DNA from 3 places in the Achromobacter deleyi genome. Region 2 is predicted to be linked to each of the others. Evidence: predicted binding sites of a transcription regulator. Region 2 holds the regulator's gene; each other region holds the start of a gene.
The links. The regulator FNR, encoded in region 2, switches genes on or off when oxygen is low (the NO sensors DNR and NnrR bind a similar motif). The targets are predictions, from matches to a motif close to TTGATNNNNATCAA.
Positions count from the first base shown of each region.

Region 1 (5,166 bases), 1.2 Mb from region 2:
CGCCCTCGACCTGCCCGCCGGCCAGCCGGTGGAACTGAAGCCGGGCGGCTACCACGTCATGCTGATCGACCTGGCCAAACAGGTGTCGGTGGGCGACCCGGTGGCGCTGACGCTGCTGGTGGAAGACGCCAACGGCCAGCAGCGCCGCGTGCCGGTGACGGCCACCGCGCGTCCGCTGGCGGGCGGCGCGGCCCCGGCCCCGGCCCCCAAGCACGGGCATTGATTAACGGGGACCGTGTCATCGCAAGCGCATTGACACCTGTATTTCAAGCTTGAAATAGTTGTTTGGACAACAACCCGCGTTTTCTGCAACGCCAGGACGCGCGCCCGGTCGAATCAAGAACACCGGGTGCGCCCTTTCCCAACGCATCCGCCGCATTCCCCGCACCCCAGGAAATCGTCCCCATGCCGCAGCGGAGACGACGGCGCGGCCTGCCCCCAGGCCGTTTGCTTTGATTGCCAGGAGCGTTTCATGAAGACCTTGACTGTCACTCTGTTGCTCTGCGCCGGCCTCACCGCCACCGCAGCCGTGCAAGCCCAACCGGCCCAGGCCGCCGCCCCCACCGCGCAATACAAGCGCGACCTCTACGGCGACTGGCGCGTCAGCTACCCCGCCCCCGCCGCCAAGACCGCCGACCAGGTGAGCGCCGAACTCGCCCGGGCCAAGACCGACGGCCAGTACACCTTCGGCCAGGAAGACTACCCGCCCGCCGTCGCCTCGAACGGCCTTGGGGAAAGCCGCGCCCAGGTCGAGCAGGAGCTGCAGACCGCCGAGACGCAAGGACAGATGGCGTCCGACCAGGAAAGCTATCCGCCCGCCGCGATGGCCCATAGCGGCATGTCCGACATGCAATAACAGGGACACACCGCAATCTGCGGCCCGTCCTGATTCCTCATACAATGCCAGCACACATCCGCCGCCGGCGGCCTCGCGGGGCCCGGCGGCAGCGCGGCGCCCCACGCCGCGCCGGATGCCAGCGTTCCGCGCAGCCGGACGCCTGATCCGCCGGCGATAGACCGGCAACTCTGTGTCTGGATATGCCCGGTAGTTCCGCCTTTTCCTTCCTGCGTACCCTCTGCAGCCTGCGCTGGCTCGCCATCGCGGGCCAGGCCGCCACCATCCTGGTGGCCAGCAGCGTGCTGGGCCTGGCCCTGCCGCTGGAGCCGCTGTGGATCGGCGTGGGCGTGCTGATCGGCTTCAACGTCTACGCCAGCCTGCGGCTGCGCCACAGCCGCGACCTGTCCCACGCCACTGCCTTCGGGCACCTGCTGGTGGACATGGCCGTGCTGGCCTGGATGGTGGGCTGGAGCGGCGGCCTGAGCAATCCGTTCGGCATGATGTTCCTGATCCTCACCGCCCTGGCGGCGCTGGCGCTGCCGCGCAACTGGGCGCTGGCCGCGGCGCTGGCGGGGATCTCCGGCTATTTCGCCGCCGCCATCTTCGGTCAGCCGCTGCGCGGCGACGTCAACACCCACACCCTGCTGCTGTGGGGCCTGGGCGCCAATTTCCTGATTTCCGTGGTGGTCGTGCTGGTGTTCACCACCCGCCTGGCCGCCGACCTGCGGGCGCGCGAACGCGAACTGGCGCGGCTGCGCGAGCGCTTCACCCGCAACGAGGGCATCGTCGCCCTGGCCACCCACGCGGCGGCGATGGCGCACGAACTGAACACCCCGCTGGCCACCATGACCCTGCTGGCCGACGAGATCGCCGCCGAGGTCAAGGAGCCCGACCTCAAGCAGGACGTCGCCACCCTCAGCCAGTTGCTGGCCCTGTGCCGGGAACGCATCCGCAATCTGGCGGTCCCAACCGCCGTGGACCTGGTTCGCGTGGTGGGGCAATGGCGCCTGATCCGGCCGACAATCGACCTGCAGCGCTCGGGCACCCTGCCGGCCAGCCTGCGGGTCGATCCGGCCATCGCCCACCTGCTGCAGGCCCTGCTGAACAACGCGGCCGACGCCGGCGAAGCCGCCAGCGAGCCGCGCGTGGACCTGCACCTGGAATACGGCTATGGCGCCCTGCGCGGCGAAGTGCGCGACTACGGCGGCGGTTTCGACCCCGACCACACGCTGCTGCCGGCCACCAGCCTGTTCAACAGCGGCAAGCCGGGCGGCCTGGGCGTCGGCCTGGCCCTGTCGCACGCCACCGTCGAGCAGATGGGCGGTGAAATGACCATGACCGCCGCCGATGGTGGCGGCACCCGCATCCGTTTCTATTTGCCTCTCGGCACTCCCGGGACCTGATATGTTGAATCCCACCGATCTTGGCCTGCTGATCGACGACGACGAGCTCTACGTGCGCACCCTGCAGCGCAGCCTGTCGCGCCGCGGCCTCGAGACCCGAACCGCCACCGGCATCGCCGAAGCGCTGCGCGTGGCCGAAGAGATCCGCCCGGCCTTCGCGCTGGTCGACCTGCGCCTGGGCGAGGACTCCGGCCTGACCCTGATCCGTCCCCTTCGCGCCCTGCGCGCCGACATGCGCATCCTGCTGGTCACCGGCTACGCCAGCGTGGCCACCGCGGTCGAGGCCATCAAGCGCGGCGCCGACGACTACCTGCCCAAGCCGGCCACCGCGCCGATGATCCTGCGCACCCTGGGCCTGGTGAAGCCGGAAAGCGTTACGATCGAAAGCACCATGACGCCGTTGCACCGCCTAGAATGGGAGCACATCCACCAGGCCCTGCACGAGACCGGCGGCAACGTCTCGGCCGCCGCCCGCCTGCTGGGCATGCACCGGCGCTCCCTGCAGCGCAAGTTGGCCAAGAAACCGGGGCCGGAACGCGAGGTGCTGGTCGACTGATTGGCGCGGATGCCACACATCGCAACAATCTCGTCTTGTGCAGGTGCGACATATCGTCGCACCCCCACCCTCCCAGCAAAGCCCGCTCCCGCCTGGGAAAACCCTTAACGGGGCGCCCTGGGGGCAAAAGCCAGCCGGGCAATGCGACCATTCGTCGCAGCCTTGACCCAAATCAACCCGATAGGATGGACGTTGCTGCCTAGCAGCATTCCAGTCTGCTGCTCCGCAGCATTTCCCACCATCCTTCCAAGGCTGTACGTGAAACACCCCCTCCTTGCGACCCTTACGCGCATTTTCGGCGTCGGCGCGGTCATGCTGCTTGGCGGCTGCAACATGGAAATCCTCTCCCCCAAGGGAGACATTGGCGCTCAGGAAAAGACCCTGCTGTTCACGGCAACCGGTCTGATGCTCATCGTGGTGATCCCGGTCATCATCATGATCCTGACGTTTGCCTGGAAATACCGCGCATCCAATACCAAAGCCGACTACCAGCCCAAGTGGGCCCACTCCACGGCGATCGAAGTCGTGGTCTGGACCGTGCCATGTATCATCGTGGCGATCCTCGCCGTGATCACGTGGCGCTCCACGCACGCGCTCGATCCCTACAAGCCGCTCGTCTCCGAGCACAAGCCGGTCACCATCGAGGTGGTGTCGCTGGATTGGAAGTGGCTGTTCATCTACCCCGAGTACGACATCGCCACGGTCAATGAGATCGCGTTCCCGGTTGACGTCCCGGTCAATTTCCGGATCACCTCGGCCTCGGTGATGAACTCGTTCTTCATTCCCCAGCTGGGCAGCCAGATCTACTCGATGGCCGGCATGGAGACCAAGCTGCACCTGAATGCGCGCGAGCCCGGCACCTACGCCGGCATCTCGGCCAACTACAGCGGCGCCGGTTTCTCCGGCATGCGCTTCAAGGCCATCGCCACGTCGCAGGAAGGTTTCGACAACTGGGTCAAGGAAGCCAAGGCTTCAGGCGCCTCGCTGACCCCGGCGGTGTACCAGGAACTGACCAAGCGCAGCGAGCGCAACCCGGTCGTCAAGTACGCCTCGGTGCCGCCGTCCATGTTCGACTACATCCTGGGCAGCACCATGTCCAAGATGGCCGGCGTCGACGATGCCACGTGCACCCCCACGTCGAATAATCTGATCGCAGGATTGAATCAATAATGTTCGGGAAACTCACCCTAGAGTCCATTCCGTACCATGAACCCATCGTCATGGTTACGCTGGCTGCCGTGTGCCTGGGAGGCCTCGCGGTCTTCGGCGCCGTCACCTACTTCGGCAAATGGAAGTACCTCTGGACGGAATGGCTGACCTCCGTCGACCACAAGCGCATCGGCGTGATGTACATCATCGTCGCGCTGATCATGCTGCTGCGCGGCTTCGCCGACGCCATCATGATGCGTACCCAGCTGGCCGTCGCCTCGGCCGACTCCGCCGGCTTCCTGCCGCCCCACCACTACGACCAGATCTTCACCGCCCACGGCGTCATCATGATTTTCTTCATGGCGATGCCCTTCATCACCGGGCTGATGAACATCGTGGTGCCGCTGCAGATCGGCGCCCGCGACGTGGCCTACCCGTTCCTGAACTCGCTGAGCTTCTGGCTGTTCGGCGCCGGCGTCGCGCTGATGATGATCTCGCTGTTCGTCGGTGAATTCGCCGCGACCGGCTGGCTCGCCTATCCGCCGCTGTCCGGGCTCGACTACAGCCCAAGCGTCGGGGTCGACTACTACATCTGGGCGCTGCAGATCTCCGGGCTGGGTACAACACTCAGCGGCATCAACTTCATCGTCACCATCCTGCGCATGCGCGCGCCGGGCATGACCCTGATGAAGATGCCGATCTTCACCTGGACCTCGCTGGTCACCAACGTCCTGATCGTGGCCGCCTTCCCGGTGCTGGCCGCCACGCTGGCGCTGCTGACCGCCGACCGTTACCTGGGCACGCACTTCTTCACGAACGACATGGGCGGCAACGTCATGATGTACGTGAACCTGATCTGGATCTGGGGCCACCCCGAGGTCTACATCCTGGTGCTGCCTGCCTTCGGCGTGTACTCCGAAGTGGTTGCCACGTTCGCCCGCAAGACCCTGTTCGGCTACAAGTCCATGGTCTACGCCACGGCCGCCATCGGCGTGCTGTCGTTCCTGGTCTGGCTGCACCACTTCTTCACCATGGGCGCGGGGGCCAACGTCAACGCGTTCTTCGGCATCGCCACAATGATCATCTCGATCCCGACGGGCGCGAAGATCTTCAACTGGCTGTTCACCATCTACCGCGGCCGCCTGCGCATCACCACGCCGGTGCTGTGGACGCTGGGCTTCATGCTGGTGTTCGTCATCGGCGGCATGACCGGCGTGATG
Region 1 is NZ_CP065997.1:2,928,899-2,934,064, reverse strand. It holds gene I6I07_RS13170 (copper chaperone PCu(A)C) at 1-223, shown strand, start outside; gene I6I07_RS13165 (DUF4148 domain-containing protein) at 473-856, shown strand; gene I6I07_RS13160 (ATP-binding protein) at 1,039-2,241, shown strand; gene I6I07_RS13155 (response regulator transcription factor) at 2,243-2,797, shown strand; gene cyoA (ubiquinol oxidase subunit II) at 3,056-3,967, shown strand; gene cyoB (cytochrome o ubiquinol oxidase subunit I) at 3,967-5,166, shown strand, end outside.
Region 1: cyoA (ubiquinol oxidase subunit II) is a predicted target of FNR. The motif match lies at 2,960-2,973, and genes of this name have one in related genera.

Region 2 (5,166 bases):
GTATTCCTCCATGTGCAAGAGCTTTTCGCGTTCGCCCTGCATCATCTTGGACACCGGGATGCCGGTGGCGCGCGACACGACCTCGGCGATTTCCTCGGCGCCGACACGGGTGCGCAACAGACGCGGCCGGCCCTCGCCGCCCTCGGCCTCCTCGGCCGCCTGCGCCGCGCCCACTTCGGCGGCCTTCAGGCGCGCTTCCAGGTCGGGCAGCTTGCCGTACTGCAGCTCGGCCAGCTTGTCGAACTGGCCCTTACGCTGCAGCTCGGCCATCTCGGCGCGCACGCTGTCGATTTCTTCCTTGATGGCCTGGGTGCCCTGCACCGCGGCCTTCTCGGCCTTCCAGATTTCCTCGAAGTCGTTGTACTCGCGTTGCAGCTTCTCGAGCTCGTCCTCGATCACGCCCAGGCGGCGCTTGGAGGCGTCGTCGGTTTCCTTCTTGACGGCCTCGCGCTCGATCTTGAGCTGGATGATGCGGCGGTCGAGCTTGTCCATCACTTCCGGCTTGGAATCGATTTCCATGCGGATGCGGGCGCCGGCCTCGTCGATCAGGTCGATGGCCTTGTCGGGCAGGAAGCGGTCGGTGATGTAGCGGTGCGAGAGTTCGGCCGCGGCCACGATGGCCGGGTCGGTGATCTCGACGCCGTGGTGGATTTCATAGCGTTCCTGCAGGCCGCGCAGGATGGCGATGGTGGACTCGACATCCGGTTCGTCGACCAGCACCTTCTGGAAGCGGCGTTCGAGCGCGGCGTCCTTTTCGATGTACTTGCGGTATTCGTCCAGCGTGGTGGCGCCGATGCAATGCAGCTCGCCGCGCGCCAGCGCCGGCTTGAGCATGTTGCCTGCGTCCATCGCGCCTTCGGCCTTGCCGGCGCCGACCATGGTGTGCAGCTCGTCGATGAAGACGATGTTGCTGCCGTCGTCCTGCGACAGTTCCTTGAGCACGGCCTTCAGGCGCTCTTCGAATTCGCCGCGGAACTTGGCGCCGGCCAGCAGCGCGGCCAAGTCGAGCGACAGCACGCGCTTGCCGCGCAGGGTCTCGGGCACTTCGTCGTTGACGATGCGCTGCGCCAGGCCTTCGACGATGGCGGTCTTGCCCACGCCGGGTTCGCCGATCAAGACCGGGTTGTTCTTGGTGCGGCGTTGCAGGATCTGGATGGTGCGGCGGATTTCGTCGTCGCGGCCGATCACCGGATCGAGCTTGCCCTGGCGGGCGCGCTCGGTCAGGTCCATGGTGTACTTGGACAAGGCCTCGCGGTTGGATTCGCCTTCGGCGCCGGATACGTTTTCACCGCCGCGCACGGCGTCGATGGCGGCCTCGAGGGCCTTTTTCTGCAGGCCCGCTTCGCGCAGGATGCGGCCGGCCTCGCCCTTGTCGTCGGCCAGGGCCAGCAGGAACAGCTCGCTGGCGATGTAGGTGTCGCCGCGACGCGCGGCTTCCTTGTCGGTGCGGGTCAGCACGCCCTGCAGGTCGCGGCCGACCTGGACGTTGTCGTCGCCCTGCACCTGGGGCAGCGCCTTGAGCGCGGCGTCCAGGGCCGGCTGCAGCCGGTTGACGGCCACGCCGGCGCGCGCCAGCAGGCTGCCGGCGCCGCTATCGGCGTCGGACAGCAACGCCGACAGCACGTGGACGGGCTCGATGTAGGGATGATCGTTGCGGGCGGCCAGACTCTGAGCGTCGGCCAGGGCTTGCTGGAACTTGGTAGTCAGTTTGTCGAATCGCATAATGGTCGTTGTGGCTTGTTGGTGAGCCTGACCGATACGCGCCGGCGGGCTCGATGACCTGAATATGCGGCCGGATGCGAGTATTTCAATACCTCGCCGGCCTCATGGCTTTATGTCCTTGGACACATCCGCGTGCAGCAACAATCTGAACTATGAGCATATACGTTTTTGTCTACGGCACGCTACGCGCGGGCGAAATCAACGACCTGGCGCAGGCCGCCACCCGCCGCGGCCTGCCGCCGGCCCGCCATGTGGGCGCGGCCACCGTGCCCAGCATGCTGGTGGATTTCGGCGACTGGCCCGGATTGCTCCCGGTGGCCGACGGCCGGCGGGTGCTGGGCGACATCTACGAGGTCGACCCGGCCCTGGTCGCCCTGATGGATGAGATCGAGGAATACGCGCCCGGGCGGCCCGGCTGCTTCGTGCGCCGGCCGGTGCTGGCCCGGCCGCTGGCGCCCGGCGCCGCCCCGGTGGCCTGCGAGTATTACCCCATCGACCCGGCCTGGCGCGGGACGGCGGCGGACATCGACGGCGACGACTGGGTCGCCTACCGCCAGGCCCGTCCGGCCCGGATGCCGCCGTAGGAATGCGCTGCAAAACGCTCCGTAAGACACCCGTAGTAACAACGGACTACAATGGAGACCTGTCTTCACGCTTTAAGCCCCTCCAGGCTACCCGCCGGGTGCGGGCACTATAAAGGTCATCGTATGCAAAAACGGGTTCCCGTTGCCCCTGATGCCGCCCACTGTTCCACGTGTATGTTGGGCCACGTGTGTGTCCCGGTCGGGATGGCAGCCGCCGAAGTAGAAAAGCTGGACGAACTGGTGAAAGAGCGCGTGCGCCTCGAAAAGGGCAAGACGCTGTATTCGCTGGATCACCCCCTGGACGCCGTCTACGGCGTGCGCTTCGGCAGCCTGAAAACGCAGCTCGAAGACGCCACCGGCCAGATCCAGATCACCGGCTTCCACCTGCCCGGCGAGATCGTCGGCATGGACGGCATGCTCGAGGGCAAGCATGTCTCGGCCGCCGTCGCCCTGGAAGACTCCGAAGTCTGCGTGATCCGCCTGAACGAAGTCGACCGCGTGGCCACCCACCTGCCCTCGCTGCAGCAGCAGTTCCGCCGCCTGATGAGCCGCGAGATCACGCGCTCGCACCAGATGCTGGCGTCGCTGGGCTCGATGCGTTCCGAACAGCGCCTGGCCGCGTTCCTGCTCAACCTGTCGCAACGCTATGCGTCGCTCGGCTACTCGTCGACCGAATTCGTGCTGCGCATGAGCCGCGAGGAAATCGGCAACTATCTCGGCCTGACGCTGGAAACGGTCAGCCGGCTGTTCTCGCGCTTCGCGCGCGACGGCCTGATCCGCATCAACCAGCGCGAAGTCCGCATCCTGGACCAACCCGCGCTCAAGCAACTGCTGGGCCACGAGGGCTGCTGACGCCCGCCCGCGCCATGCGCCGCACAGCCGTAGCCGGCGCCGCGCAGCCCCACCCGGCGCCGCGTCCGCCGCATTCGCGCCGGGCCTGGAGCGCGGCGGCGCTGGCCCTGGCGGCCCTTCTGCCCCTGGCGGCGCGCGCGCAGACGCCGCTGCCCGATCCCTACGATTACGATGAACCCGCGCCCGCCCCCAAGCGGGTGGTGATTCCGCGCTGGCAGACGCTCGAACTGGGCAAGCCCGGCCACCGCTACAAGGTACCGGTCTATGCTAACCGGAACCTGGCGCGCGGCGACCTGCGCGATATCAAGCAAATCGTGATCGTGTTCCATGGGGTCAAGCGCAACGCCGACGCCTATTACGAAACCGTCGCCACGGTGCTGGCGGCCAACCCGGCCCGCGCCAACGACACCCTGATCCTGGCGCCGCGCTTCGTCGGCGTGATCGACTCGGGCTACGCCGGCATGGCGGCCTGGCGCAAGTCCAGCTGGGAAGACGGCGAGGACAGCGTGCAGGCCAATGGCCGGCCGGCGCCGGTCAGCTCGTTCCAGGTGATCGACGACCTGCTGCGCAGCCTGGACGACCGCAAGCGCCTGCCGACCCTGGCCAGCATCGTGCTGGCCGGCCACTCCGGCGGCGCCCAGCTGGTGCAACGCTATGCCGTGCTGAACCAGATCGATGGCCCGCTGCGCCGCGACGGCATCGCCGTGCGCTACGTGGTGGCCAATCCCTCGTCCTACCTGTACCTGACCAAGGAACGCCCGCGTCCCGACGGCAAGGGCTACGCGCCCTACGAGCGCGGCATCTGCCCCACCTACAACCAGTACAAGTACGGCACCGACAAGCTGCCCCCGTTCGCGCAGGAAACCGACGACACGCGCCTGTTCATCCGCTACGCGGCGCGCGACGTCACTTACCTGCTGGGCGGCGCCGACAACAATCCCGAACACCGCCTGCTGGACAAGACCTGCGGCGCCGAGGCCCAGGGCGCCACCCGGCTGGCGCGCGGCACCGCCTACCTGCAATACGAACGCATCGTCGCCGCGCGCGGCAACCGGCCGGTGACGCTGCACCGCGCCGGCTTCGAAGTGACCGGCGTCGGCCACGAGAACAAGGGCATGTTCGGTTCGGTCTGCGGCGCGCGCGCGCTGCTGGGCGAGAACGCCCTGGCGCCCGCCGGCGCGGCCGCCTGCACGGTGATCGAGCCGCCGCGCAAGTAGCGCGGCGGTTATTGACATCAAGCTGAACAAATATCCCGGACACGCGCAGGGGTGCATTTTCGCGCCGGCAGGCGCAAGATAGGCGGGTACCGTCTCCGTGGAAGACAGATATGAGCCAAGCGTATCTCGACATGCCCGACGCCAAACGCCGCATCAAGGCGATCTTCGTCGGCTCCATGGGCAACCTGGTCGAATGGTATGACTTCTACGCCTATACCGCCTTCGCCCTGTACTTCGCCCCCGCCTTCTTCCCCTCGCACGACCCGGTCGTGCAGCAGCTGAACGCCGCCACGCTGTTCGCCGCCGGCTTCATCGTGCGGCCGCTGGGCGGCTGGCTGTTCGGCCACCTGGCCGACCGCCACGGGCGACGATTGTCCCTGATGGTCTCGGTCGGCATGATGTGCGTCGGCTCGCTGATCATCGCGGTCACGCCCACCTACGCATCCATCGGGCTGGCGGCGCCGGCGCTGCTGGCGCTGGCCCGGGTCATCGAGGGCCTGAGCCTGGGCGGCGAATACGGCGCCAGCGCCACCTACCTCACCGAGATCGCCGACCCGGACCACCGCGGCTTCTATTCCAGCTTCCAGTACGTCACGCTGATCGGCGGCCAGCTGTGCGCCATCCTGGTGCTGCTGTTGCTGCAGAACGTGTTCCTGACGCACGAGCAGTTGGTGGAATGGGGCTGGCGCATTCCGTTCGTGATCGGCGCCATGCTGGCCGTCATCACCGCCCTCATGCGGCGCGACATGCCCGAGACCGATTCCTACAAGCAGGCCAGCCAGAGCAAGCCC
Region 2 is NZ_CP065997.1:4,092,087-4,097,252, reverse strand. It holds gene clpB (ATP-dependent chaperone ClpB) at 1-1,722, opposite strand, end outside; gene I6I07_RS18625 (gamma-glutamylcyclotransferase family protein) at 1,875-2,306, shown strand; gene fnr (fumarate/nitrate reduction transcriptional regulator Fnr) at 2,430-3,158, shown strand; gene I6I07_RS18615 (hypothetical protein) at 3,173-4,375, shown strand; gene I6I07_RS18610 (MFS transporter) at 4,486-5,166, shown strand, end outside.

Region 3 (5,166 bases), 450 kb from region 2:
CGGAGAGGGCGGCGCCCTGTCATGACGCCACGAGGGTTGCCGGATGACAGCCGGCATTCACGGCGACCAGCCTAGGTTTGTGACGTTGTATCAATATGACCATCGGCTGTCGGCAAGCTGTACGCCGGGGAGACTGCCGCAAAATTCCCTTAGACTTGTGCCATGGCTGAAATCCGAGTGAAAGCAATGACCGACCATTCCGCAGGCGAATCCGCGCGCCAGGCGTCGCCTCGCACCAAGCCGCCGGAGGTGCGGCTGGACGAATTGATGGGCGCGGCGCAGGCGCTGTTCCTGGAAAAAGGGGTCGACGCCACCACCATCAGCGAGATCACGGAGGCGGCGGGCGTGGCCAAGGGCACGTTCTATGTCTACTTTCCGTCCAAGCACGAAATGCTGCAGGCGCTGGCCGAGCGCTACGTGCGCGAGTTCGTCGCGCAACTGGAAGGCGCGATCGCGGCCTGCGAGCCAGATGACTGGATCGGCAAGCTGCGCGCCTGGGTGCAGGCCAACGTCGCGACCTATCTGCGCACCTATCGGGTGCACGACATCGTTTTCACGCATCAGCATCACCATGCGCGCGAAGGGCATACCGGCAACGACGTGGTCAGGCAGCTGCACGGCATCCTGCAGGCCGGGGCCGAGGCCGGCGCCTGGCGCGTGGACAATCCGCGCATGATGTCGCTGCTGATCTATGCCGGCGTGCACTGCGCCACCGACGACGCGATCCTGTCGAAGCTGCCGGACTCCACCGACTTCGCGCGCGGCGTTGCCGACGCCTATCTGCGCATGCTCGGCGTGGCCGTGTAGACGCCGCGGTTTGTCAGGACGGCAGCCACGCCGCGTCGATATCGCCGGCCCGGGCCTGGGCCCGCAGCTGCGCCGGCGATCCCGTGGCGACAAGACGCCCGTCGCGCATCAGCAGCAGCCTGTCGGCCACCCGCAGCGCGGTGGCGGCATCGGCCATGGCGACGACGGCGCGCAGCTCGTGTTCGGCGGCAATGCGCCGCAGCATCAGCGCGATGTCGGCCTGATGGCATGGCGCGAGCGCGCGCTCGGGCTGATCCATGAGCAGCACGTCGGGCTGGCGGATCAGGGCGTGCGCGATCAGCAGGCGCTGGCGCGCCTCGGCGTCCAGTTGTTCCACCAGCCTGTCGGCGGCCTGCGCCAGCCCGACCTGCAGCAGGCAGGCGCGGACCGCCTGGATTTCGCGCGTGCCCACCGCCCAGCGGTCGCCTTGCTTGTGCGCCAGCAGCAGGGCCTCGAAGACGCGCAATGACGGCACCTCGGCGGCATGCTGCTCCACCATGATGACGCGCGCGGCGGCTTCCTCCTGCGCCAGATCGCGCGCGATGCGGGACAGCAGGCGCGTCTTGCCGGAGGCGGCGGCCCCCAATACCACCGTGAGCGCGTTGGCGGGCAGGGGGCCGGGATGCAGCGGACCTGCCGCTAGCGACGGCACGACACGTTCGCCGATGGCGGCCGGAATCGAGACAAAGGGAGCGATCATGGTGGCGGGGGAGCAGTGGGCGCACGGGCGACGTGGGGGGATGGAAAGGACTATAGATAATGACTGACCGCCAGTCAATGAGAATGAGAGTAGTTGCCAATGGCGCGCGCGATGGGCAGGCGGGCATTGAGCAATGCATGGCAATCGACTTGCGCGGTTTGCGAAACAACGCTATGATTCAAGGCTTGCTTTTTAACGCGCCCGTAGCTCAGCTGGATAGAGTACCTGGCTACGAACCAGGGGGTCGTAGGTTCGAATCCTGCCGGGCGCGCCATCGAATTCCTTTGCTTGTTTTGTCATCACCGTTGCCGTAACCCGGCTAGGAAAATGGCAAGAAAACTGGCGAAAGGCATGCGATGGAATACTCAGGTCGAGCGCTTGGGTGAAAAAAGACAAGAGCAGTGCAGTGGTGAAATTATTCTGATATAATCTTGCCTCTTTACCGGAGCGCCCGTAGCTCAGCTGGATAGAGTACCTGGCTACGAACCAGGGGGTCGTAGGTTCGAATCCTGCCGGGCGCGCCAACTCATTTGGGTGGATATCACCCACCGAATGAGTAAGTCGGTAAAAAGTGAACGCAGCGCTACGCGGTTAATAAAAACGCGTGAAAATGCGCAGCGAAGATGAGAAGGCCTTTGATCCTGGATCGAAGGCCTTTTTGCTTTTATCAGTGCGTGGCAGTGGCGCTCGCATCGGCGCTGGCCGGGGCGGCGGTTCCACCCTTGGGATCGGCGGCGACGTCGTCATCTTCCAGCCCCCAATTGCCCACCGTGTACCAGTCATCGCCCAGCAGTTCGGCCGGGTGCATGGTGCGATCCGAGCCGTTGCCACAGGCCAGCTCGTCGGTGGAACAGTAGCGGTCGCAGCCCCAGCAGATGCGTTCCGGGTGCTTGGGATGCAAGGGAAATTTCTTGGCCATGCTTCAGTCTCCTTGAATCCAGCGTAACGCTGCCCGGGAGCCTGGGGATTGATCTGGCGCAAGCCGCGCCAGGTGGCAAAGGTCCACCACCGATTTGCGGACCGTCACGAATCCATGTTATAAACACGCCTCTTTAGCGCGCCCGTAGCTCAGCTGGATAGAGTACCTGGCTACGAACCAGGGGGTCGTAGGTTCGAATCCTGCCGGGCGCGCCACCTCATTCGATACGCGTCGATTCGTCGGCGTGGTGCTTGAAAAAAACGCTTGAAAAAAAACAGAAAAAAAAGCAAAAAACGCGAAAAAGCCTGGCCTTGCGCCGGGCTTTTTTGTTTTCAGCGTGCCGGAGATGTCGTCCGCATTCATGATTCTCCGCATTGAAGCGCGCCAGGCGCGCCGACCTACTTCTGGATGTCCTGCCGCTGGCGCTGATAGCTGTCGTACGACGTGGAGGACGCCGAGCCCATGCAGCGTTGGCGTTCCTGCGTGTCGGCGATCCTGCCGCATTCATTGCGTTGCCAGGCCTGGCCGGAATCGTAAGCCTGCCGCGACGAGCAGGCGGAGGTAAGCGTGGCGGCGGCCACGCACGCGAGCATCAGGGTGTAGCGCATGCGGTTCTCCCGGGAATGCGCTGAGTGTACATTCGCTTATTCGCACGGACACCATGAGCCGCATCGAGATCAGACTTGCCTGCCTGGACGACGCCGCGCGCGTCGCGCCGGGGGCGCGCAAGAGCGGCGCTGGCCGCGCCTTGCTGCGGCAGGCCGAGGCGCATGCCCGCGCCCGCGCCCGCGCCCGCGCCCGCGCCCGCGCCCGCGCCCGCGCCAGCGCCAGCGGCTATGCCCGCATGGACCTGACCACCGCCCGGACCAACCTGCCGGCGCAGGCCTTGTATGAATCGCTGGGCTGGGAACAGGATCCGGCGTTCCTCACCTACAACCGCCACCTGGCGGCGTAGGCGGTTCCTGGCCAGCATTGCCGGCCCGGGCCGGGCCTTACCAGACGCGGTACACGCGGCCGGTCTGCGCGCCCTCGACGCTGCGGCTGTAGGCCAGCGCGACGCGTTGGGCGGGCGCGGCTTCGAAGCCGGAGAAGTAGGGGCCGTAGCCTTCCCACGATTCCTGCAGCACGGTCGGGCTGACCGAGTTGATGCGCGCGCTTTGCAGTTCCACCGCCGCGCCGCGCACGAAACCATCGATCGCCGAGTTGACGGCCGACGCGTTGGCGCCGAAGCGGATCGGCTCGTCGCTGACGATGCCGCTGGTCAGCGTGATCGAGCCGCCCTGGTTCAGGTAGTGCTGGCCGATCAGCGCCAGATCGACCTGGCCCAGCAGCTTGTCGTGCAGGCCGATCTTGAACTGTTCAGCCGTCATTTCCGCCAGCGGGCCGAAGTGCAGCGTGCCGGCGGTGGAGACGATGGCGTCGACCTTGCCGATGCGTTCGAACAGGCCGCGGATGCTGTCGCTGCGGGTGATGTCGACCTGGTATTGGCCCTGGGTCTTGCCGACGGCGATGATCTCGTGGCGCTGGCCCAGTTCGTGGGCGACGGCGCGGCCGATGGTGCCGCTGGCGCCGATAAGTGCGATTTTCATGGGGACTCCTGGATTTGATGGGGGCGCGGCATGGACGCCAGCGCATGAAAGCATTCTGCGATTTCCATTCCTGTGGAAAAATCCGGGAATGGTTGGAACACTTCATACCCAGGGTGCGTAATTCATGGATCGTCTGCTCAGCATGGAAGTCTTCGTGGCAGTGGTCGAGCTGGGCAGCCTGACGGCGGCGGCCACGCGCCATGAGATGTCCGCCGCCATGGCGGCCAAGCACATCAAGGGCCTGGAGGCGCGCCTGGGGCTGCGGTTGATGAACCGCACCACGCGGCGCCAGAGCCTGACCGAGGCGGGCCAGGCGTATTACGCGCGCTGCAAGGAGATCCTGGCCGACATCCGCGACGCGGAGCAGGGCGCCGAGGCGTTGCGCGTGGCGCCGCGCGGCAACTTGCGCATCACGTCGACGGTCTCGTTCGGTTCGTTCGCGCTGGCGCCGGCGATCGCCGACTACCTGGATCGCTATCCGGACGTCAGCGTCGAACTGGCCTTGAGCGATGCGGTCGAGGACCTGGTGGCCTCGCGCTACGACCTGGCGGTGCGCATCGGCGAGCCGCGCGATTCCGGCCTGGTGGCGCGCGCCATCGGCCGCTACCAGATGATCATCTGCGCCGCGCCGGCCTACCTGGCGCGCCATGGCACGCCCGAGACGCCGGCCGACCTGGCGCGGCACCAGTGCCTGGACTTTTCGTACTGGAGCCGCCGCACGGGCTGGCGGCTGGCGGACGGCGAGGGCGCGCAGGCCGACTATCCGCCGACCAGCCGCTTCGTTTCGAACAACGGCCAGGCGCTCAGGCAGGCGGCGCTGGCCGGCTTCGGCATCGTGCTGCAGCCCGAGCTGCTGCTGGCCGAAGACGTGCGCACCGGCAAGCTGACGCCGATCCTGCAGCCGTACTGGCCGGACGCGCGGCCGGTCTCGCTGCTGTATCCGAAGGACAGGCAGGCGTTGCCCAAGCTCACGACGTTCGTGGAGTTCGTCGTGGCGCGGTTCACGGGGAAGGGCGGGCGGCGCTGAGCGGCTTCAGCCGCGTCGTCGGTCCACCGCCGTCAGGCACAGGCCGGTCTTGAGCAGCTGGTAGACCTGGCCGCCGAGCCAGGCGACCTTTTCGCCCGAGCTGGTGCGGCAGACGCAGTGCGCC
Region 3 is NZ_CP065997.1:3,639,238-3,644,403, forward strand. It holds gene I6I07_RS16720 (TetR/AcrR family transcriptional regulator) at 187-807, shown strand; gene I6I07_RS16725 (ATP-binding cassette domain-containing protein) at 821-1,507, opposite strand; tRNA gene I6I07_RS16730 (tRNA-Arg) at 1,705-1,781, shown strand; tRNA gene I6I07_RS16735 (tRNA-Arg) at 1,955-2,031, shown strand; gene I6I07_RS16740 (DUF3079 domain-containing protein) at 2,175-2,426, opposite strand; tRNA gene I6I07_RS16745 (tRNA-Arg) at 2,565-2,641, shown strand; gene I6I07_RS16750 (hypothetical protein) at 2,825-3,034, opposite strand; gene I6I07_RS16755 (GNAT family N-acetyltransferase) at 3,088-3,381, shown strand; gene I6I07_RS16760 (short chain dehydrogenase) at 3,419-4,015, opposite strand; gene I6I07_RS16765 (LysR family transcriptional regulator) at 4,140-5,042, shown strand; gene I6I07_RS16770 (hypothetical protein) at 5,049-5,166, opposite strand, start outside.
Region 3: I6I07_RS16740 (DUF3079 domain-containing protein) is a predicted target of FNR. The motif match lies at 2,475-2,488, and genes of this name have one in related genera.